One region of the Pseudomonas sp. LS44 genome, then DNA from elsewhere that is predicted to be linked to it. Evidence: predicted binding sites of a transcription regulator. Region 1 holds the regulator's gene; the other holds the start of a gene.

Region 1 (14,637 bases):
ATGGAGTCCAACAAGCCGACTATCAAGGAGGCATTGCTGCGCGAGTTGCTGCGCGGCGGCCAGGTCTACTACCTGCACAACGATGTGAAATCCATCGAGAAATGCGCCGCCGATCTCGCCGAATTGGTGCCCGAGGCGCGCATCGCCATCGGCCACGGGCAGATGCGCGAACGCGAACTCGAGCAGGTGATGAGCGACTTCTACCACAAGCGTTTCAATGTGCTGATCGCCTCGACCATCATCGAAACCGGTATCGACGTGCCGAGCGCCAACACCATCCTGATCGACCGTGCCGACAAGTTCGGCCTGGCCCAGCTGCACCAGTTGCGTGGTCGGGTCGGGCGCAGCCACCACCAGGCTTACGCCTACCTGCTGACCCCGCCGCGCAAGCAGATGACCGACGATGCGCAAAAGCGCCTCGAAGCCATTGCCAATGCCCAGGACCTGGGCGCCGGCTTTGTGCTTGCCACCCACGACCTGGAAATCCGCGGCGCCGGCGAACTGCTCGGCGACGGCCAGAGCGGGCAGATCCAGGCGGTCGGTTTCACCCTCTACATGGAAATGCTCGAGCGCGCGGTGAAAGCCATCCGCAAAGGCGAGCAGCCGAACCTCGACAAGCCGCTGGGCGGTGGTCCGGAGGTCAACTTGCGGCTGCCAGCCTTGATTCCCGAGGATTACCTGCCGGATGTGCATGCCCGCCTGATTCTCTACAAGCGTATTGCCTCGGCTGCCGATGAAGAGGGCCTCAAGGAACTGCAGGTAGAAATGATCGATCGCTTCGGCCTGCTGCCGGAGCCGACCAAGAACCTGATGCGCCTGACCCTGCTCAAACTGCAGGCCGAACAGCTCGGCATCGTCAAAGTCGACGCAGGTCCGCAGGGCGGACGCATCGAGTTCGCCAGCGATACCGGCGTCGATCCGCTGACCCTGATCAAGCTGATCCAGAGCCAGCCAAACCGTTACAAATTCGAAGGTGCGACTTTGTTCCGCATTCAGATGCCGATGGAACGCCCGGAAGAACGTTTCAATACTTTGGAGGCGCTTTTCGAGCGCCTCACCCCGCAAACGGCCTAAAGCGGTTGCGCCCGGAGTGGCCGCGTTGAAAACTGGTCGTCTGCCTTTCGTTCACCCGCTTCAGCTCATTGCTTGATCAAAAAGGACTCACTTCATGCGTATGTTCCGCCACCTGGCCCTGTTGCTCGCTCTGTTCGCCCCGTTGGCGGTGGCCGATGGTCAGTACCTGATCGAACTGATCATTTTCCGCCAGGCCGGTGAGCCCGTGCCCGCCAGCCAGCCGGCACCGGACGACTGGGCCGGTGGCGCGCAGTCGATCGCCGGCACTGAACGCGGTACCGCGCTGGATGGCGAAGCCGCCAAGCTGAGCCCTAACGCGGGTTATGAGGTGTTGCTGCACAAGGCGTGGGCACAGAATCTGTCCGCCGTACCGAGCAAAGTGGCGCTCAGCTCCGGCGACCAGCACTTCGGCCATTTCCCGGTAGAAGGCACGGTCAGCCTCACCCAGGTGCGCTTCACCGACGCGACTGTGGAGTTCTGGATCAACCAGTTCGACGCCGACGGCCTGCTGACCGGCAGCGAGCGCCTGAAGCAAAGCACCCGTCTGAAGAATGGTGAACTGACCTATCTCGATCACTCCAATCTCGGCGTGCTGATCAAGATCGTGCCGCTCTAAGCACCGATGGACACTCTGGCGGCGTTCGTCGCACGTCTGCGCAGCCTGCCGTGGACCGACGCCTTCGACGCCGCGACCCTGCAGCGCGGCGTCGGCTACGCGAACCAAGGCCACCCGCGCTTTGCCGAGCTGCGCGACGGGCAACTGATCGCCAGCTGTCTGGGCTCGGGCGATCAGCTCTACCGCCAGCGCATCCGCCTGCAATACCCCAGCGATCCGGTGATTGGCTTCTGCACTTGCCCGGTCGGCTACAACTGCAAGCATGTCGCCGCGGTGTTACTGGAGCTGCAGCAAACATCCGAGCAGCCGGCCACCGCCGGCCTGCCGGAGCGGCGCATCGATGATCTACAACCGGCGCCGGTGCTGAGTCTCGGCAGCCTGCTGCATACCCAATACGACTTGCGTAGCCGGCGCATGCAACGCAGTCAGCAGCACCGCGCGGGCCTGGCGTTCGACTATGCGGACTACCGGGCACACGGTAAATCCAAGGACGCGACGATCCGCCGCAACGTGGACGGCGAAACGCTCTGCATCGTCCGTCATCCCCAGGCCGAGCAAGCGCTGCGTAACACCCTGCAGCAACTCGGCTTTCGCGTCGCCCTGCGGCAAAGCCAAGCCCTGCCACCCGACTCGGCAGAAATGTTCGAGCTGCCGGGTGAAGACGCCTGGCTGCACTTCGTTCAGCAGCAGTTGCCGGTATTGCGTGAGCAGGGTTGGCAGATCGAGATCAGCCCTAGTTTCAGCTTCGATCTCAGTCCGATCGATACCTGGTACGCCGATCTCGATGAATCTCCCGAGCACGACTGGTTCGACCTCGAGCTGGGCATCGTCGTCGAAGGTCAGCGCATCAGCCTGTTACCAGTGCTGCTGCGCCTGATCCGCAGCACACCCGAACTGCTCAGCGCGGAAAGCCTGGCCCTGCGCGGCGATGACGAAATGCTTCATGTGCAGCTCGACGCGCAGCGCTCGGCGGACGGTCAACCGCTGCAGGTGGTGCTGCCCTTCGCGCGCCTCAAGCCGGTATTCGCCACGCTGGGCGAGCTGTATCTGCGCGATCAACCGCCGGGCGCCAATCTGCGCCTCGCCGCACCAGACGCCGCGCGCTTGAGCGGTCTGGAAGGCCTGGAACTGGAGTGGCGTGGCGGCGAACAACTACGCGAGTTCGCCCACAAGCTGCACGAGAGCGCGCGTAACGTCGTTCAGCCCCCGGCAGGTCTGAACGCGACCTTGCGGCCGTACCAGCTAGAAGGCCTGAGTTGGATGCAGATCCTGCGCGAGTTGGGTGCCGGCGGCGTGCTGGGCGATGACATGGGGCTGGGTAAAACCCTGCAAAGCCTGGCGCATCTGCTCGTCGAAAAGCAGGCCGGGCGCCTCGATCGACCGGCGCTGGTGGTCATGCCCACCAGCCTGATTCCCAACTGGCAAGACGAAGCCGCGCACTTCGCCCCGCAGCTGCGCGTGCTGACCCTGCAAGGCCCGCAGCGACACACGGACTTTGCTCGTCTGGGCGACTACGACCTGCTTCTCACCACCTATGCACTACTCCCCCGCGACATTCAGCAGCTGCGTGAGCAACCCCTGCACGTGCTGATTCTCGACGAAGCGCAGTTCATCAAAAACCCCACCAGCAAGGCGGCCCATGCGGCACGCGAGCTGAACGCCCGGCAGCGCCTGTGCTTGACCGGCACGCCGCTGGAAAATCATCTCGGCGAACTCTGGTCGCTGTTTCATTTCCTCATGCCCGGCTGGCTGGGCGACAGTAAACAGTTCACCCGCGACTACCGCACGCCCATCGAAAAGCACGGCGATCACGCCCGCCTCGTGCATCTGAAGGCGCGGATCAAACCGTTTCTGCTGCGCCGCACCAAGGAAGAGGTGGCCAAGGAATTACCGGCCAAAAGCGAAATCGTCCAGTGGATCGAACTCAGCGAAGCGCAACGTGATGTCTATGAAACGGTGCGGCTGGCCATGGATCGCAAGGTCCGCGAAGAAATCCAGCGCAAGGGCCTGGCCCGCAGCCAGGTAGTGATTCTCGACGCGCTGCTCAAGCTACGTCAGGTCTGCTGCGACCTGCGCCTGGTCAAACAGGACGCGCCACGGCGCAAGGCCGGCAGTCATTCGAGCAAACTCGATAGCTTGATGGAGATGCTCAGCGAACTGCTCGCCGAAGGCCGCCGCGTCCTGCTGTTCTCGCAGTTCACCTCAATGCTGGCTCTGATCGAGGAGGAGCTGCAGCGGCGTGGGCTGACTTACGTGCAAATCACCGGCGCCACGCGGGATCGGCGCACCCCGGTGCAACGCTTCCAACAGGGCGAGGTGCCGCTGTTTCTGATCAGCCTGAAGGCGGGCGGCACCGGGCTCAATCTAACCGCGGCGGACACCGTGATCCACTACGACCCGTGGTGGAATCCGGCTTCGGAAAACCAGGCTACCGATCGCGCCTACCGGATCGGCCAGACCAAGCCGGTATTCGTCTACAAATTGATTGCTCGCGGCACGGTCGAAGAAAAGATCCAGCAGCTACAACAGCACAAGGCCGCCCTGGCCGCTGGAGTACTGAGTGGCGATGCCAGCTCCGACTGGCAGATCCAACCCGGTGATATCGATGCCCTGCTCGCCCCACTGCCTGGCACGGCCAGCGCGCGCGCGAACAGCTAGCGACTCAAGCGGCGCTCAGCGCCCTGCCCAGAACGGCCTTGATCTGGTCGATCCCGTCGCCCAGGGCTCGTTCGATGTCAGCCATGCTGATCAGTCCGGAAGAGCGTCCCGCTGCCGGATTGACCACCAACGCCAGGCACGCGTAGGGCAGTTCCAATTCGCGCGCTAGCGCCGCTTCCGGCATTCCGGTCATGCCGACGATATCGCAGCCATCGCGCTCCAGTCGGTCGATCTCCGCCGCCGTCTCCAGGCGCGGACCTTGGGTGCAGGCGTACACGCCGCGCTCGCTGTGAGCGAATTGCTCGGCGCGCAGCGCGTCGATCAGGCGCTGGCGCAACGGCTCGTCGTAGGGATAGCTGAAATCGACATGGGTGACGTGATCGAGAATCCCTTCAAAAAAGGTCTGCTCGCGGCCGAAGGTGTAATCGATGAGCTGATGCGGCACACACAAATGCCCCGCCCCCATCTGCCTGTGAATTCCACCCACTGCATTGACCGCCAACACCGCCTGCGCGCCGCACTGCTTGAGCGCCCACAGGTTGGCGCGGTAATTCACCTGGTGCGGCGGAATCCGGTGGGGATGGCCGTGGCGCGCAACGAACAACACCTCACGACCGGCGAAGTCACCGCGCAGCAACGGCGCCGATGGCGCGCCATACGGCGTATCGACGTTCAGCGCGGCGGTGATGGTCAAGCCTTCCAGCTGGGTCAGACCGGTACCGCCGATAATCGCGTGGACTGTCATGGTGGGAACCTCAATCGATCAATTGGGCAGCCCGCAAGGCGCCAGTAGCCGCCAGCCAGCGGGGATCCTGGCGATATTCCGTAGAGGCAACGGCCTGGCCACGCATCCGCGCCAAGCGGGCCGGCGGCTGGACATCCAGACGTTGCAGCGCGCTGAGCGCCAGTTCGGCCGCCGCGCGGTCATTGCAGACCAGGCCCATGTCACAACCCGCAGCCAGTGCCGCCTCAATGCGATTGGCGGCATCACCGACCACATGAGCGCCGGCCATGGACAAGTCATCGCTGAAAATCACGCCATCGAAGCCCAGCTCGCCGCGCAGGATGTCCTGCAGCCAGCGCCGTGAGAAGCCGGCCGGCTGCGCATCCACCTGCGGATAGATGACATGCGCCGGCATCACCGCCGCCAACTGCTGGCTGAGCAGCGCGAACGGCTGCAAGTCGTTGGCGCGAATCTGTTCCAGGCTGCGCTCGTCGGTCGGGATGGCAACATGGGAATCGGCTTCAGCCCACCCATGTCCAGGGAAATGCTTGCCCGTCGCCGCCATACCGGCAGCGTTCATGCCGCGGATAAACGCCCCGGCAAGTGCCGCCGCGCGCTGCGGGTCGCCCTCGAATGCACGGCTACCGACCACCGCGCTACGTTGGTAGTCGAGATCGAGCACTGGCGCGAAACTGAGATCGAGACCGACCGCCAGCACTTCGGTCGCCATCAGCCAGCCGCAGTGCTCGGCCAACACCTCGGCATCGACGTTATCGGCGATCGCCCGCATCGCCGGCAGCCGCACGAAACCTTGGCGCAACCGCTGCACCCGTCCGCCTTCCTGATCCACCGCCAACAACAGCTCGGGGCGCACCGCACGGATCGCCGCCGTCAACTCGCGCACCTGGCGCGGATGCTCGATGTTGCGGGCGAACAGAATCAATCCGCCGACTTGCGGCTGTCGAAGAATCTGCCGGTCTTCAGCAGTCAGCCAAGTACCGCCGACATCCAGCATCAATGAGCCTTGCAGGCTTGAAGTCATAGAAAATCCTTAAACGAGTTCGATCGCAGCCCACTGCGGGCACGACGCTTCTTCAATCTGTACGGCGCAGTGAACGGGTACACGCGGGAAGAGCTTGAGCAGATCGGCATTCCGCAAACGAATGCATCCATGTGACAGCGGAACGCCCAAGGGTTCGCTGTCCGGCGTGCCATGCAGATAGATATAGCGACGAAACGTATCCACCGCACCGAGTCGATTGCGACCAGGCTCGCAGCCGCTGAGCCAGAGAATCCGCGTGAGTATCCAGTCACGACCGGGGAACTGCTCGCTCAGCGCCGTCGACCAGACCTCGCCAGTCCAGCGCCGACCGCGCAACACGGCGCCCTCTGGCAAGCCCGCGCCGATCATCGCACGCACTTGATGCCGCCCACGGGGCGTGCAGCCGGAGCCGTTGAGTTCGCCAACGCCATTCAACGCAGTGGAAACCGGCAGACGCAGCAACAGGCGCCCTTCGGCAAAGCCGTAGAGGCACTGGTCAGCAATTGAAATGTGCAGAAAATCGAGGGATGGCATGGGCGCCAAGCTTAGCCGATCAGCTCAGCCGCGCCCATCGCGAACATCATGCCTTGGCTGGCGCGGCCGCCTTGCTGCGTGGTTTCAACTGCGCGTTGGCCAATGTCTCATCGGCAATTCCCGTCTCTGCCCGCATCGCTGCCGCCAGGAAAGGCACCATCAGGCGCATCACCTGTTCGATGGAGGTACTGACGCCGAAATCCTCCTCGGCGATTGCGCGCAATGCCTTGATGCCAGACATGCTGAACGCCGCCGCACCGAGCATAAAGTGAATACGCCAGAACAACTCCACCGGCGGAATCCGCGGCGCCGACTCCTGAACCAGCGACAGATAACGACGAAATAGCTTGCCGTAGACATCGTCCAGGTAACGCCGCAAGTGCCCCTGGCTTTGGCTAAAGGCCAATCCGAGCAACCGCATGAAGATCGAAAGGTCATCGCCGCTGCGCGGTTTCACCGCCAACGCCTGCTCGACCACCATCTCGAGCATTTCCTCGAGAGTGACTTTTTCGGCCCGGGCTTGGCGGCGGTCCAGTTCGCGCTCGAGACTGATGCAAAAAGGCCCGAGGAAGCGTGAAAACACGGCTTGAATCAGCGCTTTTTTGGAGCCGAAGTGATAATTCACCGCCGCCAGATTGACTCCGGCTTTGCTGGTGATCAAACGCAAAGAGGTTTCAGCGAAACCTTTTTCCGCGAATAACTGTTCTGCTGCGTCGAGAATGCGCTCGACGGTTTCCGACTGGGCCATGCCATTCACACCCTAACAAACACTTGTTTGAAACATACGTAGCGGGCGCTGCGCTTGTCAAGGCGGCATACGGGCGCCATGCACACGCGCATATAACAAAATTCCTAAAAACCATCTCTTGGCAAGGGATTGCCAAGCGCTTTTCACTGTATATAATCCCAGTCACTGTATAAAAAGACAGAGCGCTCCCGACATGCTGAAACTAACGCCACGCCAAACCGAGATTCTCGAGTTCATCAAGCGTTGCCTGGAAGATAACGGCTACCCGCCAACGCGCGCCGAAATCGCCCAGGAACTTGGTTTCAAATCGCCCAATGCCGCCGAAGAACATCTCAAGGCACTGGCCCGCAAGGGCGCTATCGAGATGACCCCAGGCGCCTCACGCGGCATCCGCATCCCCGGCTTCGAGCCCAACAGCGAGGAAGAAGGCCTGCCTATCATCGGCCGTGTAGCGGCTGGCGCCCCAATGCTCGCCCAACAGCATGTCGAAGACGCGTGTCGAATCAATCCCACCTTCTTCCAGCCGGCCGCCGACTATCTGCTTCGGGTTCGCGGCATGAGCATGAAAGACATCGGCATTCTCGACGGCGACTTGCTCGCTGTACACACCACTCGCGAAGCGCGTAACGGCCAGATCGTCGTTGCCCGTCTGGATGACGAGGTGACGGTGAAGCGCTTCAAGCGTGAAGGCAATAAAGTTTGGTTGATCGCGGAAAATCCTGAGTTCGCGCCCATCGAAGTGGATCTGGAAACCCAGGAGCTAGTCATCGAAGGTTTGAGTGTCGGCGTAATACGCCGCTAGAGGAGGCTTTATGCAGTTCCCGCAGTCGCTCAGTCGTACCCAGCTACCGCTGTTTGACGCCTTTCTGGCGCAACCGGCAGCACCTCTACCTGATGAAATTACTAATGTCTGGATCGATGAACCGGACACGTTCAGCGAGATGTCTTTGCGCGGCGCGGTGGGCAACCGCTTGCATCTGCTCGCCCCGATCCTGCGAGAGCTGAGTGAAAATCTGGATGCCCGGTGGCTAACGCTGATTGCACCACCGGTCAGCCTCACTCAAGCCTGGCTGCGCGATGCGGGCCTGAATCGTGAACGCATTCTGATTCTACAGCCGGGCCACGGACAGAACGCCTTGGAGCTGGCCTGCGAGGCATTGCGCCTGGGCCGCAGCCACACCGTGGTCAGTTGGTTACACCCGCTTCACAGCCCCGCGCGCCAGCAACTGGCCGCCGCCGCCCGCCAAGGTGGCGCGCAAAGTCTGAATATCAGTCTGGGCTAACGAAAAGCCGAGAGCTCGGCCTCCCCCGGCACAAGGATGTGCCACCCTCTTTACGCCAAAAATTAACGCCAGTCACCCGACACTTGTGCATGCTCAATGCAGTACATGCGGACCTTCATCGCGCTCGAAATCACCTTCGGCCAATCGCCCGGCCATCTGCAAGCCGACATTCAGCATCGCCTTGGCCACTTCGATGTGATGTCCCTGCAGAAAAGCTTTCGCATCGCCGGAAAAATCCAGCGTTACCAGCGCCTCTTGGTCTTCGGCGCGACGCAGGGCGATACGACCATCGGGTAGTTCTACGATTTCAAGAAAGGATGTCGACATCAGAACCTCCGAAAAAAGGCCGAAATTGTATCAGCCGAACGAGGCTCTTCCCTAGTCCGTACGCCGAGTGGCTCAGCATTCACTGAGGGACTCACGAAACCGCAGCGCCAGGATTTTCAGCTGCTGACGCCATTCTTCCAGCTCTTCGAGGGCCAAGGCCGGGGGCGCCTCGTCTTCCAAGCTAACCGCAGTGATCAGCGGCAACGTTGGATCAACCTTGGTCTTTTTAGGCTCATGCGGAGGCTGGAACAAAGCCGCATAGGCAGCCAACAGCCGCGCCAGCCACGTTTCCGACTGCTGCGCGAGCTCTACCAATTCAGCCAGTTCCGGACTCGGTGCCTGATTCAGCACCTCGGACGTCAGAAACAGCTCGGCACGTGGCACATGGCTCTGCGGCAACCGGTAGTAACCGGCAATCTCATGACACAGGCCAAGCAACGCGCCGTATAGATGGAACAGCGATGCTTCGCGCTCGGCATGAATCAGGGCCTGGGCATTCATTGCCCGCCCCTCTTGCGCCTGCCGCCAGCTATTCAGCGCCAGGCCTGCGAAATACAGTTTCTGGTTAGTGCGGGTATACAACTCATGGGCCATCTGCAGCGCCCTCCAAGTAGAGGCATTCACTATACGCGCGCGGGCAAAGCCTCAACGCGCGTTTATCCGATAGCGTCTAGCGCTTGTCTTCGACTTTCCAGGCGCCATTGCTGTAGAAGGCACGCCAACCGGTCGGCTTGCCATCGACCTCGGATTGCACGTATTGCTCTTTGGTCTTGCGGCTGAAGCGGATGACTGCCGGTCGCCCTTCCGGATCTTTTTTCGGCGCTTCCAAGAGGAAGTGGTACTTCGAATCCAGCTCATCTTTATGCGGGATCAGTTCCAGTACCAATGGCGCCCGCGTCTCCCGATTCTTCGGGAATTGGCTGGCCGCCAGGAACAAACCGGAAGCCCCGTCTCGTAGCACGTAGGTGTCGTTGACCTTTTCACACTTGAGCTCCGGCATTTTGACCGGGTCGATCTTCGGTGGCGCAGCTTCACCGCTCTTCAGCAGTTTGCGGGTGTTCTTGCACTCGGTATTGGTGCAACCGAAGAACTTGCCGAAACGCCCGGTCTTCAACTGCATTGCACTACCGCACTTGTCGCATTCCAGACTCGGGCCTTCATAACCCTTGATGCGGTACTGACCTTCTTCGATTTCGTAACCCGCACAATCGGGGTTGTTGCCGCAGATATGCAGCTTGCGCTTCTCATCGAGCAGATAGGCATCCATCGCCGTGCTGCAGATCGGGCAACGATGCTTGCCGAGCAGCACGCGCGACTCGGATTCACCCTCGTCATCCGCCGCAACTTCATCGCCCGGGATCAGATTGACAGTCGCCTTGCAGCGCTCTTTCGGCGGCAACGCATAACCCGAACAACCCAGGAATACGCCGGTGGAAGCGGTGCGAATCATCATCGGCCGACCACAATCCTTACAGGCGATGTCGGTCAACGTCGGCTGATTGGCACGCATGCCGGTGTCGCTGGTTTCCGCCAGTTCAAGCTTCTTCTTGAAGTCGCCATAGAACTCGTCGAGCACATGCTTCCAGTCACGCTCGCCTTGGGCGACGTCGTCAAGATGCTCTTCCATGCCGGCGGTGAAGCCGTAATCCATCAGGTGCGAGAAGCTTTCGCTCAAGCGCTCGGTGACGATATCGCCCATCTTCTCGGAATAGAAACGGCGATTCTGCACCGCGACATAACCGCGATCCTGAATGGTCGAGATGATTGCCGCGTACGTCGATGGGCGACCGATGCCGCGCTTTTCCAACTCCTTGACCAGGCTAGCTTCGGAGTAACGCGCCGGCGGCTTGGTGAAGTGCTGACTGGGATCGAGCTTGAGCAGTTTGAGCGCTTCGCCCTGATCCATTTCTGGCAGCACGTCGTCATCGCCAGGCTTGCTCTGCTGCGGCAAGGCACGGGTATAACCGTCGAACTTGAGGATGCGGCCTTTGGCGCGCAATTCGAATTCACTGGCCTTAACACTGACACTGGTGGACAGATATTCCGCCGGTGGCATCTGGCAAGCGACAAATTGGCGCCAGATCAGGTCGTACAGGCGCTCGGCATCGCGCTCCATGCCGGTCAACTGGGTCGGTTTGAGGTTGACGTCGGACGGGCGAATCGCTTCGTGCGCTTCCTGCGCGCCTTCCTTGCTGCTGTACACGTTCGGGTTAGCGGGCAGGTATTTCTTGCCGAACTCCCCCTCGATGAAGTCACGCACCATGCTCACGGCATCGGCCGAGAGGTTGGTCGAGTCGGTACGCATATAGGTGATATAGCCGGCCTCATAGAGACGCTGGGCCATCATCATGGTCTTCTTCACGCCGAAGCCGAGGCGGTTACTCGCCGCTTGCTGCAACGTGGAGGTGATAAAAGGTGCGGAAGGCTTGCTGCTGGTCGGCTTGTCTTCGCGTTTGATCACGCTATAGCTGGACGCCTTGAGCTTCTCCAGCGCGGCGGTGGCCTGAGACTCATTCAGCGGTTTGAAGGCTTCGCCATTTTGCCGAGCGACTTCGAAGCGCACGTTGGCGCCCTTGGCCGTGCCCAGATCCGCATGGATCTCCCAGTATTCCTCAGGCACGAACGCGCGAATTTCTTTCTCGCGCTCGACGACCAGCTTCACCGCTACCGACTGCACGCGGCCGGCGGAAAGGCCGCGGGCGATCTTCTGCCACAGCAGAGGGGAAACCATGTAGCCCACCACGCGATCGAGGAAGCGTCGCGCCTGCTGGGCATTGACCCGGTTGATATCCAGCTCGCCCGGTTGCGAGAACGCTTCCTGGATCGCCTTCTTGGTGATTTCGTTGAACACCACGCGCTTGTAGCGGCTGTCATCGCCACCAATGGCTTCGCGCAGGTGCCAAGCGATGGCCTCCCCTTCGCGATCCAAGTCGGTTGCGAGATAGATGGTGTCGGCATCCTTGGCCAGGCGGCGCAATTCCTCGATCACCTTTTCCTTGCCAGGCAGGATCTCGTACTTGGCTTTCCAGCCATGCTCGGGATCGACGCCCATGCGCGTGAACAACTGGCGCTTGGCTTTTTCCTTGGGCGACAGCACCGGTGCCTCGCCTGCAGCAGCCTTGCCGCGCTTGGCTGGCTCTTTGCTGGCACTGGCCGAACCGCTGGTAGGCAGGTCACGGATATGGCCGATGCTCGACTTCACCACGTACTGGTTACCCAGATACTTGTTGATGGTCTTGGCCTTGGCCGGGGATTCCACGATGACCAGCGATTTGCCCATGGATCGGAAAGTTCCTGAATTTAAGAAATTAAAGGCGGGGTGTCTGAAGCGGCACCGCTATATATAGTGGCGACTGAGGCAAGGTCAAGCGCAGGGCTTGCCCGGTCGACTCTCAGGGCCGCGCGAACAAGTCAGGTTCGGCTTGTACCAGAGCAAAGCGCTGAATGGTGCAACCGTCCACTTCCAGGGTCCCGCAGAACATACTCAGCGGCCGCACCCACAAGCCGTACTCGCCATATAACGCCTGGTAAACCACCAGCTCTTCCTCGGTTTCGGAATGGCGCGCGGTACCGATGACGCGGTATTCGGGGCCCTTGTAATGACGATATAGACCGGGCTGCAATGACATGCTGAGTATCCAAACGGCGGAATATTAAAAACGAGCAGAAATGAAAACCGGGGCACTCGGCCCCGGCTTTCACACCTCGTTGCGCGTTAGATGCGCTCGAAGATGGTGGTGATTCCCTGGCCGAGGCCCACACACATGGTGGACACGCCGAAAGTACCACCGTTCTGCTTCATCACGTTCAGCAGGGTACCGGAGATACGCGCACCGGAACAACCGAACGGGTGACCCAGGGCGATAGCGCCACCATGCAGGTTGACCTTCTGCTCCATTTTGTCGAGCAGCTTCAGGTCCTTCAGAACCGGCAGAGCCTGGGCAGCAAAGGCTTCGTTGAGCTCAACGAAATCGATGTTATCCATGGTCAGGCCAGCGCGCTTGAGCGCCTTCTGGGTGGACGGTACCGGGCCGTAACCCATGATCGCCGGATCGACACCGGCCACGGCCATCGCCCGCACCACGGCCAGCGGCTGGATGCCGAGGTCTTGAGCGCGCTGAGCGGACATCACGATCATGCAGGAAGCGCCGTCAGTGATCTGCGAGGACGTACCCGCAGTCACGGTGCCGCCTTTCGGGTTAAACGCCGGCTTCAACGCAGCCAGGCTTTCCAGGGTGGTTTCCGGACGGATGGTCTCGTCGAAGTCGAACACCTTGAGGAAGCCGTTCTCGTCGTAGCCTTGCATCGGGATGATTTCATCCTTGAACTTGCCTTCGACGGTGGCCTTGTGTGCCAGACGGTGCGAACGCTCACCGAACGCGTCCTGCTGCTCGCGGCTGATGCCATGCATCTTGCCAAGCATCTCCGCAGTCAGACCCATCATGCCCGAAGCCTTGGCGGCGTACAGGGACAGGTGCGGGTTCGGATCGACGCCATGCATCATGCCGACGTGGCCCATGTGCTCCACGCCGCCGACGACGAACACGTCGCCATTGCCGGTCTGGATCGCTTGCACGGCAGTGTGCAGCGCGCTCATCGACGAACCGCACAGGCGGCTGACGGTTTGACCGGCGGCCGTGTGTGGAATCTGGGTCATCAGCGACGCCATGCGCGCGATGTTCCAGCCTTGTTCCAGGGTCTGGTTGACGCAGCCCCAGATCACATCTTCCACTTCAGCCGGGTCTAGCTTGGTGTTGCGGGCCAGGACGCCACTGATCAGGTTCGCCGACATGGTCTCGGCACGGGTGTTGCGGTGCATGCCGCCTTTGGAACGACCCATCGGGGTACGACCGAAGTCGACAATGACTGCATCTCTAGGATTCAGGCTCATAAATTCACTCTCGCTCTGTTCGTTCCGCGATTAACCGAAAAACTTCTGGCCGTTTTTGGCCATTTCGCGAAGCTTGGCGGTCGGGTAGTACAGCGCACCCAGCTCGGCATATTTGTCGGCCAGGGCGACGAATTCGGCTACACCGACGCTGTCGATGTAACGCAGTGCACCACCGCGGAAGAGCGGGAAGCCGATGCCGTAGATCAGGCCCATATCGGCCTCGGCAGCGGTTTCGACGATGCCGTCTTCCAGGCAACGAACAGTTTCCAGGCACAGCGGAATCATCATGAAATTGATGATGTCCTCGTCGGTCACTTCACGCTGTTCGGTGACGATCGACTTGAGCAGCTCGTAGGCGGCTGGATCCTGCACTTTCTTCGGCTTGCCACGCTTGTCCATCTCGTAAGCGTAGAAACCTTTGCCGTTTTTCTGACCCAGACGATTGGCTTCGTACATCACGTCGACGGCCGTCTTGCCTTCCACGGCCATACGGTCCGGGAAGCCTTCAGCCATGACGTCGCGGCCATGATGGCCGGTGTCGATACCGACCACGTCGGACAGATAAGCCGGGCCCATAGGCCAGCCGAACTTCTCCATCACCTTGTCGATGCGCACGAAGTCGACACCGAAGGACAGCAGCTTGGAGAAGCCGCCGAAGTACGGGAACAGTACGCGGTTGACCAGGAAGCCCGGGCAGTCGTTGACCACGATCGGGTTCTTGCCCATTTTCTTGGCGTAGG
Region 2 (14,637 bases), 1.9 Mb from region 1:
ATTGCGAGTAGTTGAGCGTCTGCGGCTCGCTCGGGCTGGAGAAGTTGTTCATCACTGTCACCAAGACAGCGGCGATGATCAGCCACAAGATCAGATTCTTTGCCATGTCGTTCAATTAGCTACCCTCTGAAGCAGCCCGCGTCCCGAAACGCGGCCTGCATACTGGCTGGTTGTTTACCTGCCTAACTTACTACAAACGCCCACCCCGGGCAGGCGCGGTCTGTAACCCTTTATGAGGCAGTTCCGCCTTGTCAGACCGAAGCAACGCTCCTTTGTTTCACTCTAGTCCGCCGCGGAAACCGCGGGCGAGCATATTGCTCGCGTGAACGGTCACGCGACGACAGGGGTTTGCGCATCTGTACCTTGTCGAATAATTCACGAACCTGCCTGTGGTAAACATCGAAGCCTTCGCCTTGGAAGATCCTGATCAGGAAGTCGCCTCCCGGACGCAACACGCGGCCGGCGAGATCCAGAGCCAGCTCGCAGAGAAATATCGCGCGCAGCTGATCGGCGGCCCTTACTCCACTCATATTGGGGGTCATATCTGAAATCACAAGGTCTACAGGTTTACCACCGACAGCATCGAGGACTTGCATGAGCATCGCATCCTCGGTGAAATCACCCTGAATGAAGGTCACATCAGGGATGCTGTCCATTTCCAAGATATCGGACGCGATCAGCGTGCCTTTGTCACCGATCACTCGACTGGCGACTTGCGACCAGCCGCCTGGCGCAGCGCCGAGGTCGATCACGGTCATACCAGGCCGCAAGATGCGGTCCTTCTCCTGAATCCCCAGCAGTTTATAACTGGCACGCGAACGATAACCGCCCTTCTGCGCCATTTTGACGCAAGGGTCGTCGAAGTGCTCTTTCAGCCAACACTGGCTGGTTTTGGAGCGGGCCACGGGATACCTCGTGATTAGCTGGGCGGTTACCGGGCGCTCGGGTAAACTGGCCGCCGTTTTAACAGATCGGACGCAGGGGTCAGATTATGCCGCTCACTCAGGAGCAGAAGAAACAATACAAATCTATTGGCCACCATCTGAAACCGGTATTGATCGTGGCGGACAATGGCTTGACCGAAGGAGTGATCGCCGAACTGGATCGAGCGCTCAGCGATCACGAACTGATCAAAGTGCAGCTGCGCATCACCGAGCGCGAAGACCGTCTCGCGGTCATCGCCGAACTGTGCAAAGCCGGGCGCGCCGAACTGGCGCAAGTCATCGGCAAAATGGCTCTGCTGTATCGCAAAAATCCCAAGCCGAACAAAAACCTGTCCAACATCAGCCGCTTCAGCGGCATGTAAGCCAAGCACTGGCGCGCGTCTAGCGCGCCCTGCTTCCTGGCACTGGCTGCAGCACGAGCAGCAAACCGCACAACGCCACCACCAGATAATTGAACAGCAGCCAGCGCATGGCCTGCGGCGCTACGGTGTGGACGACGAAATACACCGCCGTCATGACCAGCACTGTCAGCAGCAACTGCGCACGGGTATCGCTGCGCATGCCACGCGTACCGAGCGTCGGCCACAGCACCAGCATTTGCAGCAGCGCGCAAAACGCGGCGAAGCCCATCAGCAGCGGATTCAAGGTATTGGCGACTTCGTCGATCAGCAGCGGCGCCAGACCCATCTTGGTCAAGGCCGGCAGCATAACGAAGTGCAACAGCCACAGGCCGCCGACCCAGAATGTCTGGGCCAGTTGCCAGCTGATCATGGCCGCCTTGGACGAGCGACGATTAAAGATGGCGGACTTCGACAATCTCGTACTCAACCAGACCGCTCGGAGTTTTCACCGCCACCACATCGCCCTCTACCTTGGCAATCAGCGCACGTGCGATGGGTGAGCCTACGGAAATCTTACCCAGCTTGATGTCCGCTTCGTCTTCACCAACGATCTGATAGGTCACGCTTTCGTCGGTCTCGACGTTGGCGATCTCCACGGTAGTGCCGAAGATCACCTTGCCGGTGTGCGCAATGCTCGTCACATCGATTACCACCGCATTCTGCAGGCGACCTTCGATATCGCGAACTCGCGCTTCGACCATTCCCTGCTGCTCGCGGGCAGCATGGTACTCGGCGTTTTCCTTGAGGTCGCCGAGCTCACGCGCGGTGCCGATATCCTGACTGAGCTTCGGCCGTACGATCTTGGTCAGATGCGCCAATTCGTCCTCCAGGGCGCGAGCGCCCTGAACGGTCATAGGGTATTTAGTCATCCTTTGATTCCTGCATGGAGATCCTGCAGCCGGCGCACGGTCTTCTCTGGACCAAACTTAAGCGCCTCACAGATCGCCTGACCACCTGCCAACGTGGTGGTGCAGCAGATCTTGTGCTGCAGGGCATTGCGACGAATGGAGTAGGAGTCCGCGATCGACTGACGGCCTTCGGTGGTGTTGATGATCAGCGTGACTTCGTCATTTTTGATCATGTCGACCACATGCGGACGACCTTCGGTCACCTTATTGACGCGGCGCACCGGCAGGCCGGCGGCCTCGATGATTCGCGCGGTACCGGCAGTGGCCACTACCTCGAAGCCCAGCTCGACCAGATCGCGAGCGACCTGCTCGACCATCGGCTTGTCATCCTCACGGACGCTGATGAACGCGCAACCGCTGGTCGGCAGGATTTCGCTGGCACCCAGCTGAGCCTTGGCGAATGCTTCGGCAAAGCTGTCGCCGACGCCCATTACTTCACCGGTGGACTTCATTTCTGGGCCGAGGATCGGGTCGACGCCCGGGAACTTGGCGAACGGGAATACCGCTTCCTTGACGCTGTAGAACGGCGGAATGATTTCCTTGGTGAAGCCAATTTCTTTCAAGGTCTTGCCCGCCATCACGCGTGCGGCGACCTTGGCCAGCGACTCGCCGATGCACTTGGAAACGAACGGCACGGTCCGCGAGGCACGTGGGTTGACCTCGATGACGAAGATGTCCTCACCCTGCACGGCCATCTGCACGTTCATCAGACCGACCACGCCGAGCTCCAGGGCCATTTTCTTGACTTGGTCGCGGATCTCGTCCTGGATATGGGCCGGCAGCGAGTACGGCGGCAGCGAGCACGCCGAGTCACCGGAGTGCACGCCAGCCTGCTCGATGTGCTGCATGATCGCGCCGATTACCACATCGGTGCCGTCGCAGACCGCGTCGATATCCACTTCGATGGCGCAGTTGAGGAAGTGATCGAGCAGCACCGGGCTGTCGTTCGAGACCTGCACCGCTTCACGCATGTAGCGCTTGAGCTCGTCTTCTTCATAGACGATCTCCATGGCGCGGCCGCCCAGTACATACGACGGGCGCACCACCAGCGGATAACCGATGACCTTCGAGGCACGAATCGCCTCTTCTTCGCTGCGCGCCGTGGCGTTGGCTGGCTGACGCAGGTTCAGGCGCTGGACCATCTGCTGGAAACGCTCGCGGTCTTCGGCGCGGTCGATGGCATCCGGGCTTGTGCCGATGATCGGCACGCCGGCTTCTTCCAGGGCGCGGCACAGTTTCAGCGGGGTTTGCCCGCCGTACTGCACGATCACGCCTTTCGGCTGCTCGACGCGGACGATTTCCAGCACGTCCTCCAGGGTCACCGGCTCGAAGTACAGGCGATCGGAGGTGTCGTAGTCGGTGGAGACAGTTTCCGGGTTGCAGTTGACCATGATGGTCTCGTAACCGTCTTCACGCATGGCCAGTGCCGCGTGTACGCAGCAGTAGTCGAACTCGATGCCCTGGCCGATACGGTTAGGACCGCCGCCGAGAATCATGATCTTGTCGCGCGACGACGGATTGGCCTCGCACTCTTCCTCATAGGTCGAGTACATGTAGGCGGTGTCGGTGGCGAACTCGGCGGCGCAGGTGTCGACGCGCTTGAATACCGGCAGCACTTTCAGCTTGTGACGATGGCTGCGCAGGTTCTTCTCGGTAACGCCAAGCAATTTGGCCAGACGCGCATCGGAGAAACCTTTGCGCTTGAGCTTGCGCATCAGATCGGTGTCGATGCTCGACAGGCCGAGGGTTTGCACCTTCGCCTCGTCCTTGACCAGATCTTCGATCTGCACCAGGAACCATTCGTCGATGTTGGTCAGCTCAAACACCTCCTCGACGCTCTTGCCGGCGCGGAACGCGTCGGCCACGTACCAGATGCGCTCGGCGCCCGGCACGGTCAGTTCGCGCTTGAGGATGTGTTCGCTGTCCGGATTGCTCAGGTCGAGCTTCGGATCGAAGCCGTTGACGCCGACTTCCAGGCCGCGCAGGGCTTTCTGCACCGACTCCTGGAAGGTCCGGCCGATGGCCATGACTTCACCGACAGACTTCATCTGAGTGGTCAGGCGGGCATCGGCCTTGGGGAATTTCTCGAAGGCGAAACGCGGAATCTTGGTAACCACGTAGTCGATCGCCGGTTCGAAGGACGCCGGGGTACGACCGCCGGTGATGTCGTTCTGCAGTTCGTCGAGGGTGTAGCCGACAGCCAGCTTGGCGGCGATCTTGGCGATCGGGAAACCGGTGGCCTTGGAGGCCAGCGCCGAGGAACGCGACACCCGCGGGTTCATCTCGATGACGACCATGCGCCCGGTGTCCGGGCAGATGCCGAACTGCACGTTGGAGCCGCCGGTTTCTACGCCGATCTCGCGCAGGACCGCCAGCGAGGCATTACGCAGGATCTGGTATTCCTTGTCGGTCAGCGTTTGCGCCGGAGCGACGGTGATCGAGTCGCCGGTGTGCACGCCCATCGGATCGAAGTTCTCGATGGTGCAGACGATGATGCAGTTGTCCTTCTTATCGCGGACCACTTCCATCTCGTACTCTTTCCAGCCGATCAGCGATTCGTCGATCAGCAGTTCCTTGGTCGGCGACAGGTCCAGACCACGGGCGCAGATTTCCTCGAACTCTTCACGGTTGTAGGCGATGCCGCCGCCGGTGCCGCCCATGGTGAAGGACGGACGGATGATGCACGGGAAGCCGACTTTATCGAGCACACCATAGGCTTCGTCCATGCTGTGCGCGATCCCGGAAACCGGGCAGGCCAGGCCGATATCTTTCATCGCCTTGTCGAAGCGCGAACGGTCTTCGGCCTTGTCGATGGTGTCGGCGTTGGCGCCAATCATCTCGACGCCGAACTTGGCGAGCACGCCATGGTGCTCGAGGTCCAGCGCGCAGTTCAGCGCAGTCTGGCCACCCATGGTCGGCAGCAACGCATCCGGGCGCTCCTTCTCGATGATCTTGGCCACGGTCTGCCATTTGATCGGCTCGATGTAGGTGGCGTCGGCCATCGACGGGTCGGTCATGATGGTGGCCGGGTTGGAGTTCACCAGGATGACGCGGAAACCTTCTTCCTTCAGCGCCTTGCAGGCCTGGGCGCCGGAATAGTCGAACTCGCAGGCCTGGCCGATGACGATGGGGCCGGCGCCGAGGATCAGGATACTTTTGATGTCTGTACGTTTTGGCATGTCTTTTACTCGAATCCTTGGGTCAGTCGGCAGGCTTAGCGGCGCGCGGCCATGGCTTCGATGAAGCGGTCGAACAGCGGGGCGACGTCATGCGGGCCAGGACTGGCTTCCGGGTGACCCTGGAAGCTGAAGGCGACTTTGTCGGTCCGCTCGATGCCCTGCAGGGTGCCATCGAACAGCGACTTGTGAGTGGCGCGCAGGTTGGCCGGCAGGCTCGCCTCGTCCACGGCAAAACCGTGGTTCTGGCTGGTGATCATCACCACGCCGCTGTCGAGGTCCTGGACCGGGTGGTTGGCACCATGGTGGCCGGTGCCCATCTTCACTGTTTGCGCACCGGAGGCCAGGGCGAGCAGCTGATGGCCGAGGCAGATACCGAAGATCGGGATCTCGGTTTCCAGCACATCTTTGATTGCCTGGATCGCGTAATCGCACGGCTCAGGATCGCCAGGGCCGTTGGACAGGAACACACCGTCTGGATTCAGCGCCAGCACGTCGCTGGCCGGAGTTTGCGCCGGTACCACAGTCAGTCGGCAGCCGCGCGCGACCAACATGCGCAGGATGTTCAGTTTGACCCCGTAGTCGTAGGCGACCACGTGGTATTTCAGATCGGCTGCGGGGATTTCCGGGTGGCTGTCGCTCTCCAGATTCCACACACCGGAACGCCATTCGTATTGCTCGCTGGCGCTGACCACTTTGGCCAGGTCCATGCCTTTCAGACCCGGGAAGCTGCGGGCCAGCTCGAGCGCTTTCTCTTCTGTCGCGTCGTCGCCAACCAGGATGCAACCGTTCTGCGAGCCTTTTTCGCGCAGGATGCGGGTCAGACGGCGGGTATCGATACCGGCGATGGCAACGGTACCGTTCTCCTTCAGGTAATCGGGCAGCGACTGTTTGCTGCGCCAGTTGCTGGCAATCAGCGGCAGATCGCGGATGATCAGGCCAGCGGCCCAGACGCGGTTCGCCTCGGCATCCTCGGGCGTGGTACCGGTATTGCCGATATGCGGGTAGGTCAGGGTTACGATTTGCTGGGCGTAGGAAGGATCGGTGAGAATTTCCTGATAGCCGGTCATGGCAGTGTTGAACACCACCTCGCCGATGGTATGACCATCGGCACCGATGGCTTCGCCGCGAAAGATGCTGCCGTCGGCAAGGGCGAGTATGGCTGGCTTAGTCAAGAAGACCTCCCGTAATCAAGGCATGGAGCAAACGCAGTTTGAAAAAAAGCGGGATGACGTTCGAACCGTCACCCCGCTTTTTTATTTGAGTCATTCTGCGTAACTTTTAGTGGATACACTAAAGCGGGCAGCTTACAGAAAAACCCCTTTTTGGTCTACCGCCATCATGACCGACGGGCGTATCTCAACGTAGACCGAGCACATCCTGCATGTCGTACAGGCCCGCCTGGCGCCCTTCCAGCCACAACGCCGCACGTACCGCACCCTTGGCGAAGGTCATCCGACTGGAAGCCTTATGGGTGATCTCCACCCGTTCACCGTCCGCGGCAAACAGCACGGTATGATCCCCAACGACATCACCGGCGCGCACTGTGGCAAAACCGATGGTCTCGCGCTGGCGAGCGCCGGTCTGCCCCTCACGACCATAGACCGCGACTTGTTGCAGATCGCGTCCTAGCGCCTGCGCCACCACTTCACCCATGCGCAGCGCGGTGCCGGACGGCGCATCGACCTTGTGGCGGTGATGCGCCTCGATGATTTCGATGTCGACATCGTCGCCCAACACCCGTGCCGCGGTATCCAGCAACTTCAGGCACAGATTGACGCCAACGCTGAAGTTGGCCGCGAAGACGATCGGAATCTCTTTGGCCGCCTCACTCAGGCGCTGCTTTTCCTCGACGGAAAACCCGGTGGTACCGATGACCATGGCCTTGCCGGCCTTACGGCAGACGTCCAGATTCTTCAGGGTTACCGAGGGATGGGTGAAATCGATCAAGACATCAAGCTCATCGACCACCCGCTCGATATCCGCCGACAATGGCACGCCGATCCGCCCGATCGCGGCCAGCTCGCCCGCATCCGCACCCACCAGCGTGCTGTCCGGACGGTCGACCGCCGCCGTCAAGCCGGCGCCTTCGGTCTGCTGGATTGCCTCGACCAGAGTCTTGCCCATGCGCCCAGCGGCGCCCATCACTGCAATACGTCGCATATCGTTCAGCTCCTAGCCGCACGCCGCGCCCATTCGGGAGCGCAGCACGCACCGCTCAATCAAACATCGCCAAAGAAGCGTTTGACACCTTCGAACCAGCCACTGGCTTTGGGCGAGTGAGAGTTGTCACCCTGCAACGAACTCCGGAACTCCTCGAGCAGTTCGCGCTGGCGACGATCCAGATGCACCGGCGTTTCCACCGCGACCCGGCACATCAAATCACCCGCGGCACCGCCACGCACTGGCGCCACGCCCTTGCCGCGCAGGCGGAACAGCTTGCCGGTCTGGGTGCCCTCGGGAATTTTCAACTTCACCCGCCCATCCAGGGTCGGCACTTCCAACTCGCCGCCCAATGCCGCATCGGCAAAGCTGATCGGCACATCGCAGTACAGATGCTTGCCGTCGCGCTGGAAGATCGAATGCTCACGCACATTGACGACCACATACAGATCGCCAGCCGGACCACCGTGGGCGCCCGCCTCGCCTTCGCCAGACAAGCGGATCCGGTCGCCAGTATCGACTCCAGCCGGGACTTTGACCGACAGGGTCTTGTGCTCTTCGACCCGCCCCTGGCCGTGACAAGCACCACACGGGTCGCTGATCATCTTGCCGTTGCCATGGCAGCGCGGACAGGTTTGCTGGACCGAGAAGAAGCCCTGCTGCATGCGCACCTGGCCGATACCGCCGCAGGTGGTACAGGTCACTGGGCTGGTGCCTTTCTTGGCGCCCGAGCCCTCGCAAATTTTGCAATTGACCAGGGTTGGCACGCGAATGGTCACCGTCGTGCCGCGTACGGCCTCTTCCAGATCCAATTCGAGGGTGTAGCGCAAATCGCTGCCGCGCTGCATGCCGCCGCGCGAACCGCCACGACCGCCGCCGAAGAAGTCGCTGAACACATCACCGAAGATGTCGGAGAAATTGGCGCCGCCACCAAAGCCCGCGCCGCCACCCATCTGCGGGTCGACGCCGGCATGACCGTATTGATCGAAGGCCGCGCGCTTACTGGCGTCGGACAGCACTTCGTAGGCCTCGTTGGCCTCTTTGAATTTCTCTTCCGACGCTTTGTCGTCGGGATTGCGGTCGGGGTGATGCTTCATCGCCAGGCGTCGGTAAGCCTTTTTCAGCTCCACCTCGCTGGCGCCGCGCTCGACACCGAGCACTTCGTAATAATCGCGTTTGGCCATAACTCATCAACACCTTTAATTCGTCTACCCCAGACACGCCAACGCGGGAGAGAACTCCCGCGCGGCGGATCTTGTCCGCCGAAGCCAGGCTTCAGCGGACAGGGCGAAAGTAAACCGGCGGCTTACTTGTTGTCCTTGACCTCTTCGAACTCGGCATCGACCACATCGTCGGCGCCGCCTTTCGACTCATCCGCTGCATTCGCGGCATCCGCGCCTTGCGGCTGCTCGGCGTACATCTTCTGCGCCAGCGGTGTGGTGGCTTCGGACAGGGCATTCATCTTGGCCTCGATGGCCGCCTTGTCGTCACCCTTGACCGCGACTTCGAGCTCGCCAAGGGCTTTCTCGATGGCAGCTTTCTCGTCTGCGGTCGCCTTGTCGCCCGCTTCGGTGACCATCTTGCGAGTGGCATGCACCAACGCGTCGCCTTGGTTGCGCGCACCGGCCAGCTCTTCGAACTTGCGGTCTTCCTCGGCGTTGACTTCGGCGTCACGCACCATCTGCGCGATTTCATCCTCGGACAGACCGGAGTTGGCCTTGATCACGATCGACTGAGTCTTGCCGGTCGCCTTGTCTTTCGCGCCGACGTGCAGGATACCGTTGGCGTCGATGTCGAAGGTCACTTCGATCTGCGGCACACCGCGCGGCGCCGGCGGGATCTCAGCCAGGTCGAACTTGCCCAACGACTTGTTCTGCGCGGCTTGCTTGCGCTCGCCCTGCAGTACATGGATGGTCACGGCGCCCTGGTTGTCATCAGCCGTCGAGAACACCTGCGACTTCTTGGTCGGAATGGTGGTGTTCTTTTCGATCAGCGCAGTCATCACGCCGCCCATAGTTTCGATACCCAGGGTCAGCGGGCTGACGTCGAGCAGCAGCACGTCCTTGACGTCGCCAGCCAGTACCGCGCCTTGAATGGCGGCGCCCATGGCCACGGCTTCATCCGGGTTGACGTCCTTGCGCGGCTCTTTGCCGAAGAAGTCGCTCACCAGCTTCTGTACCAGCGGCATGCGGGTCTGGCCGCCGACCAGGATCACATCGTGAATCGCGCCCGCGTCGATACCGGCATCCTTCAAGGCGATGCGGCACGGCTCGATGGTGCGCTGCACCAGGTCTTCGACCAGCGATTCCAGCTTGGCGCGGGAAATCTTCACGTTCAGGTGCTTCGGACCGGACGCATCGGCAGTGATGTACGGCAGATTGACGTCGGTCTGCTGCGCCGAGGACAGCTCGATCTTGGCCTTCTCAGAGGCTTCTTTGAGGCGCTGCATGGCCAGCGGATCGCCCTTGAGGTTGATGCCGCTTTCTTTCTTGAATTCGTCGACCAGGTAGTCGATCAGGCGGATATCGAAATCCTCACCACCGAGGAAGGTGTCACCGTTGGTGGCCAGCACTTCGAACTGATGCTCGCCGTCGACTTCGGCGATCTCGATCACCGACACGTCGAAGGTACCGCCGCCCAAGTCATAGACGATCACGGTGTGGTCGCCCTTGGCCTTGTCCATGCCGTACGCCAGCGCAGCCGCAGTCGGCTCGTTGATGATGCGCTTGACGTCCAGACCGGCGATGCGGCCGGCGTCTTTGGTGGCCTGACGCTGACTGTCGTTGAAGTAGGCCGGCACGGTGATCACCGCTTCGGTGACCGGCTCGCCGAGGTAGTCTTCGGCGGTCTTCTTCATTTTTTTCAGGACTTCGGCGGAAATCTGTGGCGGGGCCATTTTCTGCCCTTTGACTTCCACCCACGCGTCGCCGTTGTCGGCCTTGGCGATTTTGTACGGGACCATCTGGATGTCTTTCTGGACCACTTCTTCGTCAAAACGACGACCGATCAGACGCTTCACCGCGTACAGAGTGTTGTGCGGGTTGGTTACCGCCTGACGCTTGGCGGACTGGCCGACCAGAATTTCGCCATCATTGGTGTAGGCGATGATCGACGGCGTGGTGCGCGCGCCTTCAGCGTTCTCGATAACCTTGACGTTGCCGTTTTCCAGAATGGAGACGCAGGAGTTGGTAGTCCCCAGGTCGATACCGATAATTTTGCCCATTTCACTCTCCCGAAACTTGGTTTTGGCCGCGGCCCGCATCGCGGACCCCGGCAGCACTAATTCGCTTGCTTAACAGATGGGGGCCTGATCGCCGATTTCAAGCTTGCTCATTGATCGAAGGTGGCGTACCCGCTGGCGCCTTGCTGACCACCACCATGGCGGGGCGCAGCAGGCGACCGTTAAGCAGATAGCCCTTCTGGAACACCTTGAGCACGCTACCCGGCTCTACGTTGGTGCTTTCCTGCATGGCCATCGCCTGATGGTGCTCGGCATTGAACGGCACACCATGCGGATCAATCGCCTCCAGCTGGTAGCGCTTGAGGGTGTCGTGGAACAGCTTGAGGGTCAGCTCGATCCCTTCGCGAACCGGCTTGAGCGCTTCGTCGTCAGGATTCGATAGTTCCAGGCCACGCTCCAGACTGTCGATCACCGGCAGCAAATCGCCGGCAAACTTCTCCAGGGCGAATTTGTGCGCTTTCTCAACGTCCTGCTCGGCACGCCGGCGCACGTTTTGCAGATCGGCGACAACGCGCAGCGACTGATCCTGGGCCGCCGCCAATTGTTCCTCCAGCACCTGCACGCGGGTCGCGAGCTCATCGCTCGCCGCCTCGGCTGCGGGTTCTACTTCGGGATTCTGGTTATCCAGGATCTGTTCTTCAGCCATGCGTTCCTCCTTAACTAGAGTCTCTTCGCGGGGAATAACCCACTGTTCTGTCCGCCTATATGGGGGCGCAATTTTTCGCTTCAAGTGCAATGCACGGCTTGTCAGGCAGAAAACCACTACTGTATAAATACCCAGCAAAGACCTCTCAGGGGATCGTCATGCTGGTTCATCTCTCTATCCACAACTACGCCATCGTCGAACATCTCGACCTCGAACTGGATCGCGGCATGAGTGTGATTACCGGCGAAACCGGTGCCGGTAAATCGATCATGCTCGACGCCCTGGGCCTGGCCCTGGGCGATCGCGCCGACAGTGGCGCAGTGCGGCCGAGCGCAGACAAAGCCGATATCCTGGCCAGCTTCGATCTGCATGCCATCCCCGAGGCGCGTGCCTGGCTCGCCGAGCGCGACCTGGACATTGACGGTCCGTGCATCCTGCGCCGCGTCATCACCGCCGAAGGTCGTTCGCGTGGCTATATCAATGGCTCGCCCTGCCCACTCGGCGACCTCAAGGCGCTCGGCGAGCTGCTGATCGACATTCACAATCAGCACGAACACCAGTCGCTGCTGAAGCCGGAGACCCACCGCCGCCTACTCGACGAGTACGCCGGCAGCCAGGAGCTCGCTCGCCAGGTGCAGTTGGCCGCGCAACGCTGGCGGCAAACGCGCCAGGAGCTGGAACGCATTTCCAGCGCGGGTGACGAGCAGCGTGCTCGCCATCAATTGCTTAGCTATCAGCTGGAAGAACTGGACAATCTGGGGCTCGGCGAAAACGAGCTGGATCAGCTGGAGCAGGAACACAAAACCCTGGCCAACGCCGAACGACTCCTCGGCGCCTGCCAGCAAGTCCTCGAACAATGCAGCGAAAACGACGCCGGCAATGTGCTCTCAGCACTGACCGGCAGCCTGCAGCGCTTGACCGCTTTCCAGCATCAACCCGGCGCACTGAGTGAAGCGGCCAATTTATTAGCCAGCGCGCAAATTCAGGTCGAAGAGGCAGTCGGCGAACTCAAGCGCTTTCTCGATCATTTCGATGCCGATCCGAAGCGCCAGCAACTGATCGAAGAGCGGCTCGACAGCATCTACACCTTGGCGCGCAAGCACCGCATCCAGCCCGGCGAGTTGGCCGCCTTGCAACAGCAACTTTTCGAAGAGCTGGAAGGCCTGAATGCCGACGATCAGGCCGGTGAACGCCTGACCGACGAGCTGGCCGCCTTTGCGCGCCACTATCAGGAAAAAGCTGACCAACTCAGCGAGCAGCGCCAACAAGCAGCGGCCACCCTAGCCATTGCGGTAGAGCGCGAAATGCAGCAGCTGGGCATGCCCGGCGGCCGCTTCAATATCGAACTGCGCCCCTTAGAGGCCCAAGAGCCACACCCCATCGGGCTCGAACTGGTTGAATTCCTGGTCAGCGCCAACCCGGGTCAACCGCCTAAATCCCTGGCCAAAGTAGCCTCGGGCGGCGAGCTGTCACGCATCAGCCTGGCCATTCAGGTCATCACCGCGCAGACCTCGCGAGTTCCAACCCTGGTGTTCGACGAGGTGGACGTCGGCATCGGCGGCCCCACTGCCGAGGTAGTAGGCCAACTGCTGCGACGCCTGGGCGAACGCGGCCAAGTACTGACCGTTACCCACCTGCCGCAAGTTGCCGCCCAGGGCCATCAACATCTGTTCGTGCACAAGGCCCGCGAGGTCGACGCCACTCACACCGCTGTGGCAAAACTGGATACCGGCGGGCGCATCGAGGAAATTGCCCGCATGCTCGGCGGCCTCGACCTCACCGATGAGTCGCTGGCTCACGCACGCAAAATGGTCAGCAGCGCCAACTCTTGAGAGAAAGCAAAAAGGCGACCCTCAGGTCGCCTTTTTAGTTGCCACAATCGGTAAAAAACCGACTTATCTCTTCTTGCGTACGTACAACACCAGATTGTGATCGACCAATTCGAAACCGTGCTCTTTGACGATTTCTTTCTGGCGCTTTTCGATCTCGCTGTCGAAGAATTCGATCACTTCGCCGCTATCGACGCACACCATGTGATCGTGGTGGCCACCGTCGGCCAATTCGAAGACTGCGTGCCCGCCATCGAAGTTATGACGCACCACCAGACCTGCGGCCTCGAACTGGGTCAATACCCGGTAAACAGTCGCCAGACCAACATCCTCACCAGCCTCCATCAGTGCTTTGTAGACATCTTCCGCACTCATGTGGCGCTGCCCGGTGGAGTCGAGCATTTGCAGAATTTTGACCCGCGGCAGGGTCACTTTCAGGCCAGCTTTGCGTAGTTCGCTATTTTCAACCATGGTGAGCTTTCTCGTGGCGGCTGGTTCGCAGCAGCCTTCAATACGGGTATGATCGGTGGTCAAGTTGCCCAGCCAAGATAGTGGAAGTCACCCACCGATGCAAAACACCAAGCTCATGCTGACTGGTCTCACCCTTGTGGGACTGCTCGCACTCGCCGGCTGTTCGTTCCCCGGGGTTTACAAAATCGACATTCAACAGGGCAATGTCGTTACACAAGACATGATAGACCAGTTGAAGCCCGGAATGACCCGTCGGCAAGTGCGGTTTATCATGGGCAATCCGCTGATCAGCGACACCTTCCACGCCAATCGTTGGGACTACCTGTACAGCATCCAACCTGGTGGCGGCCAGCGCCAGCAAGAGCGCATGAGCGTCATCTTCAGCGACAACGACCAGTTGGCCGGCCTCTCAGGCGACTTCATGCCGGGCGTCAGCCGCGACCAAGCAATCCTGGGCCAGGATGGCACCGTCACCCCGGCGCCGCAGGCCCAGCCCAGCGAAGCGCCAAAGGCTGAAGAACCGGCCAAACCCGGCTCAACCCTTGAGCAGATTCAGCGCGATGTCGATCAGATCGAGACCAATCCGGTGCCGATTCCCGAGCCGCTGGACACCTCGCCCCAGTAAAGCTCAGGCATAAAAAAGCCCGGCCAAGTGCCGGGCTTTTTTATGCCTCGATAGTTACTTATTGGCCTTCGCCTGGGCCGCCCGCGCGGCGCGTTGTTTACGCACTTCCTTTGGATCGGCAATCAACGGCCGGTAGATTTCCACCCGATCGCCCTCCTCAACCAAGCGCTCGTCGGGTTTCGCCACCGCCTTGCCAAAAATGCCGAGCGGACAATTTTGCAGATCGAGGCCAG

Evidence for each region. The regulator LexA, encoded in region 1, represses DNA repair genes until DNA is damaged. The targets are predictions, from matches to a motif close to CTGTNTNNNNANACAG.
Region 2: a site for LexA is predicted at 11,599-11,614, ahead of recN (DNA repair protein RecN). Genes of this name have one in related genera too.

Annotation. Positions count from the first base shown of each region.
Region 1 is NZ_CP102830.1:1,659,531-1,674,167, reverse strand. It holds gene mfd (transcription-repair coupling factor) at 1-1,074, shown strand, start outside; gene NVV93_RS07540 (peptidoglycan binding protein CsiV) at 1,169-1,690, shown strand; gene NVV93_RS07535 (DEAD/DEAH box helicase) at 1,697-4,348, shown strand; gene NVV93_RS07530 (S-methyl-5'-thioinosine phosphorylase) at 4,353-5,093, opposite strand; gene nagZ (beta-N-acetylhexosaminidase) at 5,104-6,102, opposite strand; gene NVV93_RS07520 (L,D-transpeptidase) at 6,124-6,648, opposite strand; gene NVV93_RS07515 (TetR/AcrR family transcriptional regulator) at 6,695-7,396, opposite strand; gene lexA (transcriptional repressor LexA) at 7,590-8,198, shown strand; gene sulA (SOS-induced cell division inhibitor SulA) at 8,209-8,679, shown strand; gene NVV93_RS07500 (hypothetical protein) at 8,773-9,006, opposite strand; gene NVV93_RS07495 (DUF6586 family protein) at 9,079-9,600, opposite strand; gene topA (type I DNA topoisomerase) at 9,677-12,286, opposite strand; gene NVV93_RS07485 (DUF1653 domain-containing protein) at 12,399-12,635, opposite strand; gene fadA (acetyl-CoA C-acyltransferase FadA) at 12,722-13,897, opposite strand; gene fadB (fatty acid oxidation complex subunit alpha FadB) at 13,928-14,637, opposite strand, start outside.
Region 2 is NZ_CP102830.1:3,572,125-3,586,761, forward strand. It holds gene ftsH (ATP-dependent zinc metalloprotease FtsH) at 1-106, opposite strand, end outside; partial or broken gene rlmE (23S rRNA (uridine(2552)-2'-O)-methyltransferase RlmE) at 278-905, opposite strand; gene yhbY (ribosome assembly RNA-binding protein YhbY) at 992-1,306, shown strand; gene NVV93_RS16010 (DUF4149 domain-containing protein) at 1,326-1,715, opposite strand; gene greA (transcription elongation factor GreA) at 1,738-2,214, opposite strand; gene carB (carbamoyl-phosphate synthase large subunit) at 2,211-5,432, opposite strand; gene carA (glutamine-hydrolyzing carbamoyl-phosphate synthase small subunit) at 5,468-6,604, opposite strand; gene dapB (4-hydroxy-tetrahydrodipicolinate reductase) at 6,789-7,592, opposite strand; gene dnaJ (molecular chaperone DnaJ) at 7,652-8,776, opposite strand; gene dnaK (molecular chaperone DnaK) at 8,899-10,815, opposite strand; gene grpE (nucleotide exchange factor GrpE) at 10,913-11,479, opposite strand; gene recN (DNA repair protein RecN) at 11,638-13,311, shown strand; gene fur (ferric iron uptake transcriptional regulator) at 13,375-13,779, opposite strand; gene NVV93_RS16060 (outer membrane protein assembly factor BamE) at 13,877-14,404, shown strand; gene NVV93_RS16065 (RnfH family protein) at 14,459-14,637, opposite strand, start outside.